DNA from 3 places in the Ferdinandcohnia jepli genome. Region 2 is predicted to be linked to each of the others. Evidence: riboswitches for the same ligand, from Rfam matches in the RefSeq annotation. Region 2 holds a riboswitch; each other region holds the start of a gene.
What was found. A riboswitch is a leader RNA that binds a small molecule or an ion and turns the genes downstream of it on or off. The one in region 2 is predicted to bind thiamine pyrophosphate.
Positions count from the first base shown of each region.

Region 1: linked by a shared signal. The riboswitch ahead of thiM (hydroxyethylthiazole kinase) and the one ahead of tenA (thiaminase II) in region 2 are both predicted to bind thiamine pyrophosphate.
Region 3: linked by a shared signal. The riboswitch ahead of thiT (energy-coupled thiamine transporter ThiT) and the one ahead of tenA (thiaminase II) in region 2 are both predicted to bind thiamine pyrophosphate.

Region 1 is NZ_JBFOKR010000003.1:140,656-145,948, reverse strand. It holds gene AB3M96_RS04250 (ParA family protein) at 1-133, opposite strand, end outside; gene thiD (bifunctional hydroxymethylpyrimidine kinase/phosphomethylpyrimidine kinase) at 559-1,356, opposite strand; gene thiE (thiamine phosphate synthase) at 1,353-2,012, opposite strand; gene thiM (hydroxyethylthiazole kinase) at 1,999-2,829, opposite strand; TPP riboswitch at 2,908-3,019, opposite strand; gene AB3M96_RS04230 (M3 family oligoendopeptidase) at 3,118-4,815, opposite strand; gene AB3M96_RS04225 (multi antimicrobial extrusion protein MatE) at 4,958-5,293, opposite strand, start outside.
Region 2 is NZ_JBFOKR010000005.1:212,454-217,746, forward strand. It holds gene AB3M96_RS07220 (Ger(x)C family spore germination protein) at 1-1,033, shown strand, start outside; gene AB3M96_RS07225 (GerAB/ArcD/ProY family transporter) at 1,030-2,142, shown strand; TPP riboswitch at 2,176-2,304, shown strand; gene tenA (thiaminase II) at 2,444-3,127, shown strand; gene AB3M96_RS07235 (thiazole biosynthesis adenylyltransferase ThiF) at 3,239-4,258, shown strand; gene AB3M96_RS07240 (ABC transporter ATP-binding protein) at 4,725-5,293, shown strand, end outside.
Region 3 is NZ_JBFOKR010000035.1:72-5,364, forward strand. It holds gene AB3M96_RS23025 (cupredoxin domain-containing protein) at 36-446, opposite strand; gene rpsF (30S ribosomal protein S6) at 651-938, shown strand; gene ssb (single-stranded DNA-binding protein) at 997-1,545, shown strand; gene rpsR (30S ribosomal protein S18) at 1,595-1,834, shown strand; gene thiT (energy-coupled thiamine transporter ThiT) at 2,067-2,633, opposite strand; TPP riboswitch at 2,709-2,811, opposite strand; gene AB3M96_RS23050 (YybS family protein) at 2,953-3,918, shown strand; gene AB3M96_RS23055 (DHH family phosphoesterase) at 3,946-5,293, shown strand, end outside.

The DNA.
Region 1 (5,293 bases), on a different contig from region 2:
ACTGTGGATCAAGGTCAATTAATAATACTTTTTTGTTTGCTTCAGCAAGATGTAAGGCAATCTGATAAATACTTGTTGTCTTTCCAACGCCACCTTTATAGTTTCCAACAAATATCTTCTTCGCCTCTCCCATTTTTAACCCCCTCATTTTATATTCAATAAAATGTATTAGAAAAATAGGAAAATATTCTTAGAATTGCACAAGGCGCCCGCCTAACGGCGACAAGCATAAGACGAAATGGCTGGAAGGTTGATCTTTAACCTTCCTGACAGATTGGCTAGACCAAAGAACCGATGGCGCCTGGAGCTAGACACCAAACTTAGTTGTAGATTACAAACCTGTTAAAAAGGAAAAAGCAAATGTCAATAAGCAATGGTATGCTTTTAGATTGGTTTGCTAGTTAAAAGCATACGAAGCTTCCATTTTTAAGGAAAAAGCTTTCGAAGTTAATACAGGTTGAAAACTGGCTAGGCGCTGAGCAAAACAGCAATATTTTATGCTTTCTTATCTCTTAAAATAAAAAGCTGGTAAAGGCAAAATACCTTTACCAGCTTTTTTTAAACAAAAGACATTGGGGTTAATGCATAACAATGATTGAGTGGCCCGCTTCCCTTTCCAAGGTCAAGACCAGCCTCCAATGCTCCTGAAATGTACCTTTTTGCTTCTCGGATACTTGTTTTACTATCAAAACCTTTTGCTAGATTACATGCAATTGCAGATGAAAGAGTACAGCCTGTTCCATGTGTGTTAGGATTGTCTACTCTGTTTCCTGGAAACCAAATGAATTCTCCACTGCTATATAAAAGATCATCCGCTGTATCTTCAAGGTGGCCACCTTTTATTAAAATATTGCCTTGGTAGCCTTGAGATATTTTTACTGCTGCTTCCTGCATGTCTTCCTTCGTGCGAATTTGAATACCACAGAGTGCTTCTGCTTCATGGATATTTGGTGTAATAATGGTTGCTAGTGGTATTAGCTTAGTAATGAGCGCATCCATCGCTGTTTCACTGAGTAACCGGCTGCCACTTGTGGAAATCATAACTGGGTCAACCACGATGTTTTTAGCTTTGTACTCCTCAAGCTTTTCAACAATTTTCAAAATAATTCCAGGGGAAGAAACCATCCCTATTTTCACACTATCAGGATATATATCAGTCATAATGCAGTCCAGCTGTTGCCCGACAAAATCGGGAGTACAGTCTACTACCCCAAATACTCCTGTTGTATTTTGAGCAGTAAGCGCAGTTATTGCGCTCATGGCATACATATTATGTGCCGTAATGGTCTTAATATCTGCTTGAATCCCCGCTCCTCCACTACAATCAGAGCCTGCAATTGTTAAAACTTTTTTCATTTTGGCAGCCTCTCCTTTTCTTGAGTCATTTTTGTAGACAGGTCACGCAACACCTTACATGACCTTGCTATATCAGGCTTTGCAAAAATCGCTGAAACTACTGCAACTCCATCAACACCAGATCCGTTTAATTCATGGATATTGGTTTCGTTAATTCCACCAATTGCAACAACCGGAATTGACACAGCTTGACAGATATCTTGAACCATCTTGAACGTCATTGGAGTAGCGTCGTGCTTCGTTCCTGTTGGAAAAACAGAGCCGACACCAAGATAATCGGCACCAGATTGTTCGGCTTCGATGGCTTGCTCTACAGTTTGAGTAGAAACTCCGAGGATTTTATCAAGTCCAATCATGCTTCTCACAGTTGCCACAGGTAAATCTTCTTGCCCAACATGTACTCCATCTGCTCCACTCGCAAGCGCTATTTCAACATTGTCGTTAATCACAAAAGGCACTTTATATGTATCTGTTAGCTTCTTAATCTCTAAAGCTTCCTGTAAAAACGAATCATAATCTAGCGCTTTTTCACGTAACTGAACAAATGTTACGCCACCTTTAAGAGCTTCCTCTACTTGTTCAATTAGTGTTTGGTTTCCTGTCCACGCTCGGTCTGTTACTGCATATAAAAGCATATCTTTTTTATCTACCTTCAATTTTCATCCCGCCTTGTAATAATGTTTGATCTAGCTTGCTCATATAATCGATGAGGAACATTCGGAATGAAGAAGTCCCACCCTCAGTTGCTGAGACTCTATCAAAGGCGAGTTCACCACAAAGTCCCAGCGCACTAACTGCAGCTGCGGTACTCGGAAGGATTTCATTAGGATTCGCTCCACAGTATGCTCCTACAACAGCCGTAAGCATACATCCAGAACCTGTGATTTTAGCCATCATCGGGTGCCCATTTCTGATTACATATGCATTTTCTTCATTCGCAACAATATCAATCGCACCGGTTATTGCTACTACTGCTTTCGTTTGTGCACTAGCTGCTTTTGCAAATTGAATTGCTTCTGCCAGATTTTCTTCTGTCACTACATCTTCAGCTGCAGCATCGACTCCCTTTGTATTTCCGCTACCGGCATAGACAGTCTTAATCTCAGACATATTCCCGCGAATTACAGAGTATTTCACCTCTTCAAGCAGCTTGTAAACTGTTTGTGTTCGAAGTGTTGATGCTCCTGCCCCTACTGGATCTAAAATGACTGGATGACCTAATTCGTTCGCTTTTTTACCAGCAAGAATCATAGATTCTACTGTTCTTTCATTAAGCGTTCCTATATTGATTACGAGGCTACTACAAATACTTGTAATCTCCTCCACTTCCTTACTGTCATCAGCCATAATCGGTGAACCCCCACAGGCTAACACTATATTAGCGACATCATTCACGGTCACATAGTTCGTAATCGTATGTACAAGTGGCGTTTTCTTTCTAACATTTTCTACGATTTGTTCAAACAAGTTCATCTCTCCTTTTTGATAGTTGGATGTTTGCGAAGTTGGGAAAATAAAAAACGGCATACCCATAAGGATATGCCGCATGTATACACATACTAAATAAACTCCCTACGTTGGCATTATCCAAATCAGGTTCACGGGTCTAAGCTACATTTCGCTTACTCTCAGCCTGCAGGTGCAAGCTCCCCTTACTTTGATTAAATTTTTAAACAATTCAAGTATAACATAGATTTTGGGTTTGTAACTCTTAATAGTTACTAAACTTCCATCTCCAATGGGACTTCACATGTCCCATTTCTATAATGATTGCTCCATCTTTTCCAATTGTGAACCTACAAATTTTTCGAGTGCCACGAATGTTTTTTCTTCAAAAGGTGATTGTAAGTTCCCTTCCTTAAGAAGTTCTAGGAAGGATTTACTTCCTCCTATTTTACAAAGCCTGACATATGTTTCCCATGCTTTTTCAAAATTCTCATTTGACATACGCCAAAATTCAAGAGCACAAACCTGTGCGAGCACATAATCTAATAGATAAAATGGTACTTCGTAGATATGGATGACTTCTTGCCAAATGCCTCCTTCAACCAAGTAAGGTATCCCATCATGATCTCGATAAGGCAAATATTTTTTCTCTATTTCAGACCACAATTGTCGTCTTTCCTCTGGTGTTAAGTCAGGGTTCGCATAGACTTCATGTTGAAACTCATCACCTGCACATAGTCTTGGCATTTTCACGATACTGTCAGCTAAATGAACAAACTTATGTTTTTCTGCATCCTCTTTAAAAAAGTAATCCAACCAAGGATACACGAAAAACTCCATGCTCATCGAAAAAATTTCGGAGGCCTCCATGGTTGGGAAGAAATATTCAGGCTGCTCTTGAACTTGTAATGCATTATACGCCTGGAAAGCATGCCCTACCTCATGTACAAGGACCCTAATATCGTTAGAAGTTCCATTGAAATTAGCAAACACATAAGGGGCTTTTTGCTTCCATAAGAAGGTGCAGTAGCCAGTGTATGCTTTACCAGGTTTGTGAACTAAATCGAATAATTCACGTTCTGTCATTTCGTCATAAAAGCGTTTTGTTTCTAAAGATAATTCACTGTACAATTTCCTTCCTTGTTCGATGATCCATTCTGGGTCACCTTTTGGTATAGGGTTTCCTTCGAGAAACTGTACCTTTTCATCGTAAATCTTTACGTTTTCTACTCCGATTCTTTTCCCATGGTTTTCTACAATCTTAGATGCAAGTGGAACAATATGAGTCAGCACGTTTTCTCGGAATACCCGTGCTGCTTCTGCATCCCAATCAGAGCGATTCCAACGAAGGTAAGCTAATTCAGTGAAATTGCTAAACCCAAGTTCCTTTGCAATTCTAGTTCTAACCTTAACCAGGTCATCGAATAGCTTATCGAATTCTTCTTGATTTTTTGAAAAGAATTCATATTTTGCTTCAGTGGCCTGTTTCCTAACAGTTCGACTTGAGTTGCTGATAATATATTTATCAATCTGTGCTAACGATTTTTCTTCCCCCTCAAATAAAACCTTAGCATTTGCAATTAATTTCTGATAATTACTTGTTAAGCGGTTCTCCTCTGCAAGCAGGTCCATCACAACTTCGGAAATCGTCTTTACCTTTGATTCCGCAATATGAAACAGTTGCTTACCAAATCGTTTTTCTAATTCTGCTTTAAAAGGCGTTTCTACCAAAGCCCGATAATAATCAGCTTCTACATTTTCGTATTCTGGACCAAAGGTATTAAAAAACTCGTATTCTTTCTCATAAAAAGGGTCTGTAGTATCTAACGTGTGCCGAATATGAGCAATCATTTGAGCGGAATCATATTCTTCTCGAAACTTATTTATTTTTTTAATTGTACTTATTTGTTGTTCTGCATTGGCAGCTTCTTGAAATGATTTTATTAATTGTTTCATTTGCGCTTTTACATTTTCAATCGAAGGCCTTTCATATGTAAAATCTTTAAACTTCATAACTCTTCCCCCTTTTTATAAACCGACTAACCAGTTTATTTAATTTTACCACCTATGATAAGATTTTCCAATATTAATTTTCCATAAAAAAAAAGCGAATGTAAAAAATCCGCTTTATCCGCTCATATAAAGTAATCTTCACTCAATGTGCCCTGCTCAACCTCAACAATTTCCCTACTTTACCTCTAATTTTTGAATAGTTTAAGATGGCTGTTAACACTAGTAATTCCGCAAGCAATCCGATTGATTGGGCAAATGCACCAATTACTCCATTCCAACTTACAGACACCTTTACACCAATGAACAAAATAATAAACGTAATTACTAGATTCGTAGACTGTGAAAATATGGTCACTTTTGTTTGGCGTTGAAGCATTAATAAGCCATTTAAATAGTCAACAAATGGGAACACAATTGCTAAAATCATAAAGATTTGTAACGCTTCTAACGTTGCATCAAACAAACGCCCACTAACCCC
Region 2 (5,293 bases):
AACTGGTGCTCCGTCAGGTCAAACTGGAGACCCAATTTGGTCTGCCAGTGCAGAAGGGGAAACTATTTTTGAGGCAATTCGAAATCTGGCTACTTTTGCAACAAGGAGAGTGTTTTGGGCCCATAACTATGCCGTTGTAATCAATGAAGATGTCGCCAGGGAAAAGGGGATTGCAGATATTATTGACTTTTTCACGCGCAATCCAGAGCTAAGGATGAGAACCTGGGTCCTCGTAACTCCTAACAATGCTAGTGAAGTCGTTTCCACAATTACCGGCCTTGAAGTTATACCAGGAGAGGCATTGGATAAATTATTTAGATTTACTGATATATCTGCCCAAGCACCTAGGACGCAAATGATTGATCTACAGTCTGCCTACTTAAGTGAAAGCTCTGAACCAGTTTTAGCAAGGGTACGCTTAACAGAAAGAGGAGTGTCTAATAAAAAACCAGGCCAGGCTGGTGCGTATAAGCAAGTAGAGCTGGCAGGTGCTGGAGTATTCAAAAAGGATAAGTTAGTTGGCATTATCAAACCGGATGAAGTAAGAGGGCTACTCCCGTTCGTAGAAAGTTTAGAATCAGGTATTGTTGCGTTATCATGTCCAAATAATCCTCCAAAAAGAATAAGTGTGGAGCTTAGAAAGCAGACCTTTGATGTTACACCTTCTTATCGTAATCAAACACCATCATTTCTTGTGAAAATGCACACCTTCGCTAGTGTTGTTGAAGCGGGCTGTCCTTTTAGCTTGGCTGATGGAAAAAGCATTAAGAAACTTGAAACAGAACTTGAAGAGACATTGAAAAATGAATTAACAAAAGTTGTAAAGCTAGCACAAGAAGATTATCAATCTGATTTTCTTGAACTAGGAAAGGTTTTTAATAATAAGTATCCAAGTGAATGGAAAGAGATAAAGGATAACTGGGAAGAAAAATTTACTCAAGCGAAAGTAGAAATTCAAGTAATTGCTGAATTAAATGATTCTGCCCTATTATATAGGCCCACAAAACGAGGGGTAACAGGTGATAAGGAATGAGAGTACAAATTACAAATGGTATGTTTATGGCGATTATCATAAATTTGGTCTATGCCAAAGCCATTGGTTTAACACAAGGATCGATGGCCCGTGAGATTGGTAGTGATATGTGGATAGCAACTGCACTATCTACTTTTCAGGGTGCTCTTTTTATGCTTCTTACTGTACTTATTATTAGGAGATTACCTCAATCAGATTTAATAGAACAAAGTGCTGTACTGGGAGGAAAATGGTTTAGTAAAGTTATAAGTCTGCTGCTTTTTGTATTCTTTATTGGTGCTTTTGGTGCGGTTATGACAACGTTTGTTTATCATTTAAAAGATTATTTTTTACCTGATGCACCGATCTTACTATTTATCATTGTTCCATTTTTAATAGGTGTCTATGGAATTATGTTTGGGTTAGAGGTTATCGGAAGGATGGCAGTCATAGGCATTTTATCGATACTTGCACTAAATATTTTACTGCTTCTGGGGTCATTATCGAACTTTGATATCCGCGAATTGTTACCTGTATTTCGTTCAGGTGTAGGAGAAACACTTTGGGCAAGCCGTCATAACAATACGGACTGGGCTATGGCAACAATGATGGCTGCACTCATTTTACCTAATGTAAAGAATCCAAAAACATGGGGTAAATCAGGCGTTGCAGGGATTGGATATGGCGGGGCTTTTGTGTTAATGTGGCCGATTCTAGAAGCGGGCGTACTATCTGCAGAAGTAACAGGCAATTATATAATCTCTTGTATGCAAATGGCTAGAAGTGCAGAAATAGGGTTGTTTATTCATAGATATGAAATGATTATGATTGCATTTTTCGCTCTTTCTTCGATTACACAAATTCTAATGACACTACTCTGTGCATCCATATCGTTTCAACGTCTATTTAATCTAAAAGATTATCGACCTGTTATTATTCCTGTAGGCATTATATTATGTGCCTATAGTTATTGGCTTGTCTTTGATCATCATCGCGCAATTATGATTATGGAGAATCAGTGGGTACTAGTAGCTTCTGTTATTTCCATTTTTGTACCTGGATTTGTTTGGACTTTAGGCATAATAAGAAAGAAAAAGCTATTGCATAAAAGATTTGAAGAAGGATTATAAAAATGTTAGGATAACTATGAAAAGTGAATAGTAGTTTACCACTAGGGGTGCCTTTAAGCATAAAAGCAAAAGGCTGAGATTGAGGATTGTTCGTACATGACCTTAAGACTCTTAGAACCTGATCTGGATTATACCAGCGTAGGGAAGTGGGCAGGCCAATACATACCTTTAGTTTCTTTGAGTTGTATTCTAAAATTAGCCACCTTCTTTACGTTGTGTAGAGGAGGTGGTTTTTTAATTGATTTTTTACAAGTGGAATTGTTGAATCTTAATAAATAAATACAGTAGGAGGAGAAACATAATGAAATTTTCACAAGAAATTCGTTTAGCAGCAGATTCAATTTGGAAAGCGAGCTTTAACCATCCCTTTGTTAAAGGTATCGGGGATGGAACTTTGTCTTTAGAGTCTTTCCGCTATTATGTCTTACAAGATTCATATTACCTTTCACATTTTGCAAAAATACAATCATTAGGTGCAGCAAAAGCTGAAGACTTACATACAACTAATCTCTTTGCTGTTCATGCTCAAGGAACCTATGAAGCAGAATTATCACTACATGAAAACTTCTCGAGACAGCTGAAGATCAATCAACAAGAAATTACAGAGTTTAACCCAGCCCCAACAGCATATGCCTACACCTCCCACCTATATAGGGCAGCTTATACAGGGCATTTAGGTGATATAGTTGCAGCACTATTACCATGCTATTGGCTGTATTACGAAATTGGAGAACAGCTAAAAGATTGCCAACCATCTCAACCAATTTATCAGGAATGGATTTCGGCATACGGTGGAGCTTGGTTCAAAACGCTAGTTGAGGAACAAATTAAATTGATTGACGAATTAGCAGAGAGAGTAACAGAAAATGACCGTGCTAGAATGAAAGAGCATTTTATAATTAGTAGTCAATATGAATACGCCTTTTGGGAAATGGCGTATACACATGAGAATTGGCCAGTAAAGTTGAAATCGACTATAAAATAGCCACTATAGAACCAAACAACTACAAAAATAGGAAGCCAATATGATACCATAGACCTCAGACATGTAGTATTCAATAATATGAATACTAGACAATGGAAGGAATGAGAACGGTTGAGTGAACGATATTCTCGACATGAAATATTTGCTCCAATTGGGGTTGAGGGTCAGACAAAGATAAGAAATAAGCATGCCTTGGTAGTAGGTGCAGGTGCTCTTGGAACAGGAAGCGCCGAGGCACTTGTGCGTGCCGGCATAGGTAAGCTTACGATTGTAGATAGAGACTATGTAGAGTGGAGTAATCTACAGCGACAACAGCTTTATGCGGAATCGGATGCTAGGAATCGTTTGCCAAAGGCAATTGCAGCCAAAGAGCGTTTACAACTAGTGAATTCAGAGGTTGATATTAATGCTTATGTAATGGATGTAGGCGTTGAAGAGATTCAAGAACTCATCCAGAAAGTCGATATCATCATAGATGCAACTGATAACTTTGATACGAGAATGCTCGTAAATGATGCATCTCAAAAATACAATATCCCTTGGATTTACGGAGCATGTGTCGGAAGTTACGGGATAAGTTATACCATTTTACCTGGCCAAACTCCTTGTCTCAATTGTTTGCTTGAGACAGTGCCGATTGGAGGATTAACCTGCGATACGGCAGGAATTATTAGTCCTGCGGTACAAATGGTGGTTGCCTACCAAGTAACAGAAGCATTAAAAATCTTAGTTGAAGATATCGGGTCACTTCGTGGAAAATTAGTTTCCTTTGATCTTTGGAAAAATCAGTATACAGCAATTAAGGTAGACAAAGTAAAAAAGGATAGTTGTCTCTCATGTGGTACGGATAGAACCTATCCATACTTATCATTTGAAAATCAAACCAAATCAGCCGTGTTATGTGGAAGAGATTCAGTACAAATAAGACCATCAGAAAGAATTGAACGTAATTTAGATGAATTAGCTACACTTTTAAAGACACATGGAGGAATTGTAGAGCAAAACCCATTTTTACTGTCTTTTACAATCGGTAAAAACAGGCTCGTCATTTTTAAGGATGGCCGAGTGCTGGTTCACGGGACAAAGGACATTGCAGAAGCGAAAACTCTATACCACAGATATTTGGGGTAATCGAAAAATAGGTAATTATCAAAAAAGTAGTAATTGACAAAAATATGTCCACGGTGGTAATCTAACTAAGTATTAAAATTACTAGTAAATGGAAAGGGAGGGTATCGAAATGAAAAATGTATTGATTTTACCAATCACAAAGTTAAATAGTTTCGTGACCTTTCCTTTGTTTAATTATAGTAGATAAACATTTTCCTACTACATTTATACACTTTTAACCAAAAGTACAGGTCACTTTTAATACGTGACGTGTGCTTTTATGCTTTTTTAGGGCATATCGCTGTTTCGTGTGGTATGTCCTTTTTGCGTGGTTTCAAATTGGGTACAACAATCTACCAGATTGTTTGCTATAAAAAATTTTAAGGAGGAACACAAAATGAGGGGATTTGTAGTAAGTGGAATTAAATATGTCGGAGATCCAGAAAGCGGCTAGTAGAAATTGTAGACATGAAGGGAGATAACAGCTATGTTTTCGGTATTATTTAAATTAGGTTGGTTTTTTAAACAGCATTGGAAGAGATATACAGTTGCAATTATCCTGTTAATACTCGTTGGGATTCTGGAGATTATTCCACCAAAGATAATTGGAGTTGCAATTGATGAAATTCATATTGGGACATTAACCCAGGATAAGATTGTTCAATATCTACTTTTTTTATTAGGATTAATGGTCCTTATATATGGAGTCACATATGTCTGGATGTACCAATTATTCGGAGGAGCATATGTAGTAGAAAGAATTCTCCGTGGTCGGTTTATGAGACATTTATTAAAAATGAAACCAGGTTTCTATGAAAAAAATAGAACCGGGGACTTAATGGCTCGTGCCACTAACGATTTGAAGTCTGTTTCTCAAACAGCAGGTTTTGGTATTTTAACACTAATTGACTCAAGTATTTTTATGTTAACAATACTTTTTACGATGGGATTCTTAATTAGTTGGAAGCTTACATTAGCATCCTTAATACCGCTACCTATCATGGCTATGGTCATGAATGTGTATGGTAAGAAAATTCATGAACGATTTATGGAGGC
Region 3 (5,293 bases), on a different contig from region 2:
AGTACACAACTGAAGTGCTTTTTTACTTTATAAAATTATTCAACAATTACTTTGAAATTCATAAGTGCATGTCCAGTTCCACATAGCTCTGAACACTTTCCTAATACTTCACCAGATTGTTTGCCGGTAAAGATAAATGACTCACCATTCATTATTTCAGGTTTATCAGTACTAGGTAGCCATAAGGCATGTTGTAGTTCGTCTTCACTTTCGAGAGTGATTTTAACTTGTTCTCCAACTCCTACTTTAATTTCAGCAGGTTCAAAAACATAGTCTTCTGGGTTTGGACCAGTCTTTGCTATAACTACATATTCTTTCATATCACTTTGCTTAATGCTTTTTATATTGGTTTTTTCATCACCCTTTGCTTCATCTGAATTAGCACATGCTATTAAAGTTGAAGAAATAAGTATGACAAGAAAAGCCATAACCATAGTTTTTTTCATGGATATCCCCCTAAGATGCATATTTTATGGAAGAGTTTATCATATCATAACTATATTTAAGAAACAGTACCCTAAAGAGAGAATATGAGATTCAACTTGCTAATAAGAAGTGGTTATGCTATAATTTTTTTCTGTGAGTAATTGAAAAATATTGCTCCTTGCCCTTATTGATAAGGGCCGTTAGACCAAAAGGAGGTGAACGTGATGAGAAAATACGAAGTTATGTATATCATCCGTCCAAACATTGATGATGAAGCGAAAAAAGCTTTAGTTGAGCGTTTTAATGGCGTTTTAACTGACAATGGTGCGGAGATTACAAACGTAAAAGAATGGGGTAAGCGTCGTTTAGCTTATGAAATCAATGATTTCCGCGATGGTTACTACATGATTCTTAACGTAATGTCAAACGCTGAAGCTGTTAACGAATTCGATCGTTTAGCTAAGATCAACGAAGACATTATCCGTCATATCATTGTTAAAGAAGAAGAATAATTTTAACTTTTAAAGAGCGTATGCTCTGTTTTGAATATCCTGTAAAGGAGTGGTTCTGATGATGAATCGCGTAGTTCTCGTAGGGAGACTTACGAAGGATCCTGAATTACGATATACCCCAAGTGGAGTAGCTGTTGCAACCTTCACACTAGCGGTGAATCGAACATTCACGAATCAACAAGGCGAACGTGAAGCTGACTTCATAAATTGTGTGATTTGGCGCCGACCAGCAGAAAATGTCGCTAACTTCCTTAAAAAAGGCAGCTTAGCTGGTGTTGATGGTCGTCTTCAAACAAGAAGTTATGAAGGCCAGGATGGTAAACGTGTATATGTTACTGAGGTAGTTGCAGAAAGTGTTCAATTCCTTGAACCTAGAACTGCAAATGACCAACAACGCAGTGGTGGAGGAAACTTTGGTGGCGGCTATGGTGGAAACCAAGGCGGAAGCCAGGGTGGCAATCAAGGTCAAGGCGGTTATTCTCCATACGGACAAAATCAGAACCCACAACGTAATAATAACAATCAAGGCTTTACAAGAGTAGACGAAGATCCATTTGCTAATGATGGACAACCAATTGACATTTCAGATGATGATCTGCCGTTCTAACTTGTAAATTTGATTCGGATAAAAAGTAAGAGGAAGGAGGAGAATATAAATGGCTGGTGGACGTAAAGGTGGACGTGCAAAACGTCGTAAGGTGTGTTATTTCACTGCAAACGGTATTTCACGCATCGATTATAAAGATGTAGATTTACTTAAAAAATTCGTTTCAGAGCGTGGTAAAATTTTACCTCGTCGTGTAACTGGTACTAGCGCAAAATACCAACGTAAATTAACTGTTGCTATTAAGCGTGCTCGCCAAATGGCATTATTACCATATGTTGCAGGTGAATAGTAGATAAGTAAGCGATGGCTATAACAGCTATCGCTTTTTTGTTGTTTAGGAAATTATAAAATTTTATGATGTTGATAACTTGAAAAAAGTTATCCAAGTCCAGCTTCAGCGCCTGTCGGGGCTGACCAAGGCGCTTGCGCTTTGGTCTTTGTTTTTTATCTATAGTGCAATAGCTTGAGGCTTCTATAAATGAAGGTAAAAAAAGCCCCTAAAGCAAAGTAGGGGCCTTGTATTAAACGGTTTGCTTTAAAACAAAGAATCTCGGTGAAGATAATATTAACAATGACATAATGATTGAACAAAATACAAAAGCACCAATCATAGTTATTCCATTCGCAGTTAATGAGAACCAAACTGCTTCAAAGCCTTTTAATTGTTCGGCAAAGAAAATAAACCCTGATACAAAATGCCAGAAATAACGTGCAATACTTCCAATTAAGATAGCAAAGATAATGAGGACAAGTGACTTGCCTTTATTACCATCTTTTAAGTTTTTTTGTACACTATTTTTAAATAGACCAGCAAATCCAATAAATGAAAATGCTAAGAAATAATCGATAGCACCCTGAACAGGGTGAATAATCCATGGATCAAACACAATTTGTAAAAGTCCCCATAAGAAGCCTGAAAGAACTCCAATTTTAAAACCCCATCTAAGTGCGACAATAAACACTGGTATCATGGCGAATGATATAGAGATGGAAGGACCAAAATCTATAGATGGAATTAGGTCCAATAATAAAGCTAATGCCGCAAAAATTGCCGCCTCAATCATTGCTTGTAATCTACTATTTCTCATAAAAAAACCTCCTATATGGTGTGTGTAATAAACAAAACGCACCGCATAGGAGAACAACTTTAAAAAAGGTAGTAGTTCTCAATAATTCCACATCCCTACGCTAGAATTAACTAACAGGTTCAAAGGGTCAGAACGAAAAATCGTTCACTCTCAGCATTGTGCTCCCCTAGTGGTTACGTTTACTTATTTACTACTATCATAATAGAAAATAGGGAAAAGTAAAGGGAAAATATCATTTTCTTGATAATCTCATAATCGCAAAAGTTGAACACTTACCGCTAAGTCTTTACAATAGAAGGAGATTTTAAGAAGTATTTTCATGCAAATATTGTTCTTAGTTATTAGAGGTGAAAAGGTGAAAAACACGAAGATATTAACAGAGGGTTCAATGCTGATTGCCGTGTATTGTGTACTCTTACTTGTTTCTTTATATGTACCCATACTAGGCTCCTTGATTGCATTTCTACTACCTATCCCATTTATCCTTATTACCGTAAGACACGGAGTTAAACAGAGTGTATTATTTTTAGTAATAGGGTTTTTATTATCAGGATTACTTGGGTCAATTTTAGGGATTGCACACACACTGATGTTTGGGGTTGCTGGTATTGTAATAGGCGAGTTAATTAGGAGAGAGAGAAACGGTATTGAGCTATTTCTAGGTGCAACTTTATCCTATCTTGCTTCAATCTTTATTATGTACATAGCTATAATTGGAGTATTTCAAATTGATGTAATTGAAATGTTAACTGAGGGTTCAAGAGAATCCTTTGAAATGGCAGAGGAGATCGTCCAGGCAACAGGTACAGATGCTAACACAGATATCATTTTCCAATTAGAAGAATCACTTGAAATGATGCAGTACTTAATTCCAAGTTTATTTGTTTTTCTAGCAATGATTTCGGGTTTTATTACAGTTTTGGCCATTCATCCAATTCTAAAAAGACTTCGGGTACAAATGAATCCATTTCCTCCTTTTAGGGATATTTCGTTTCCTAAAAGCATCATATGGTATTATCTACTTATTTTATTAGTAAGTTTTATGGAATTAGAAAAAGGTTCTTTTGCTTATACTGCATTTCTTAACTTCTTTTTTATCTTGCAGTTATTCATGGTGATACAAGGGTTGTCATTTATCTATTTTTATTGTCATCAAAAGAAAATTTCCAAGGCAATCCCAATTGTTATAACCATTCTTACACCATTTCTTCTTTATATTATTCGAATCTTAGGTATAATTGATTTAGGATTCCAGTTGCGAGATAGAGTGAACCAAAAGAAGTAAAACAAAGCTTTAGGAGCTGAAAATTAGATGCCAGACTTTTACAGAAGGAAATTATTTCGCTACCCTATTTATGCGTTACTTATTATTACAGCATTACTAATTGCATTTCTTTTTTATTTTCAATGGGTGATTGGGTTAGCATGTTTTCTGCTCCTTGGATTAGTCGTTTTTTATATGTACAAAGCAGATTTATTATTAAATAAGGAGATGGAGCAATATATTTCAACACTTTCTTATCGTTTGAAGAAAGTTGGGGAAGAGGCGTTAATGGAAATGCCTATTGGTATACTGCTCTATAACGATGAATATGAGATTGAGTGGGCCAATCCTTATTTGTCATCATGTCTTGATGCTGATACATTAGTGGGCCGTTCTTTATACGATGTAGGTGAAGCTATTGTGCCATTAATTAAACAAGAGGTTGAAAGTGAAACCATATCATTACACGAACAAAAGTTTAAGGTGATTATCAAACGCGAAGAGCGCCTTATGTACTTTTTCGATGTAACTGAGCAAATTGAGATTGAACAGCTCTATGAAGCAGAGCGTACGGTGTTAGGTGTAATTTATTTAGACAATTATGACGAAGTTACACAAGGTATGGATGACCAACGAAAAAGTGCATTAAATAGCCAAGTGACTTCAATACTTAATAATTGGGCAAATGAAAATGGTGTGTTTTTAAAAAGAACATCTTCTGAACGATTCATTGCTGTGTTGAACGAAGATATATTAACTCAATTAGAAAAAACCAAATTTACCATTTTAGATGATGTGCGTGAAAATACCGCAAAGGACAGCGTTCCTCTTACGTTAAGTATAGGTATTGGTGTAGGGGTACCAACGCTACCGGAGTTGGGTGTAGCGGCACAATCAAGCTTAGATCTAGCATTGGGTAGAGGAGGAGACCAAGTAGCTATTAAACTTCCGAACGGAAAGGTTAAATTTTACGGCGGAAAAACCAATCCAATGGAAAAGCGTACTAGAGTCCGTGCTCGTGTTATTTCTCATGCTCTAAAGGAAATTGTAACAGAAAGTGATAAAGTCATTATAATGGGCCATAAATACCCTGATATGGACGCTATAGGAGCAGCAATGGGAATATTGAAGGTTGCTCAGATGAATCATAAAGACGGTTATATTGTATTAAATTTAAATGAAATTGATTCGGGTGTAGGTCGACTTTTAGAAGAAGTAAAGGAAAATTCAGAGCTATGGTCGTTTTTTATTACACCAGAACAAGCTCTTGAAATCGCCTCTAACGACACTTTACTAGTTGTGGTGGATACTCATAAACCATCAATGGTAATTGAAGAAAAGCTTTTATCGAAGATTGATAAAGTAGTTGTTATTGACCATCACCGTAGGGGAGAAG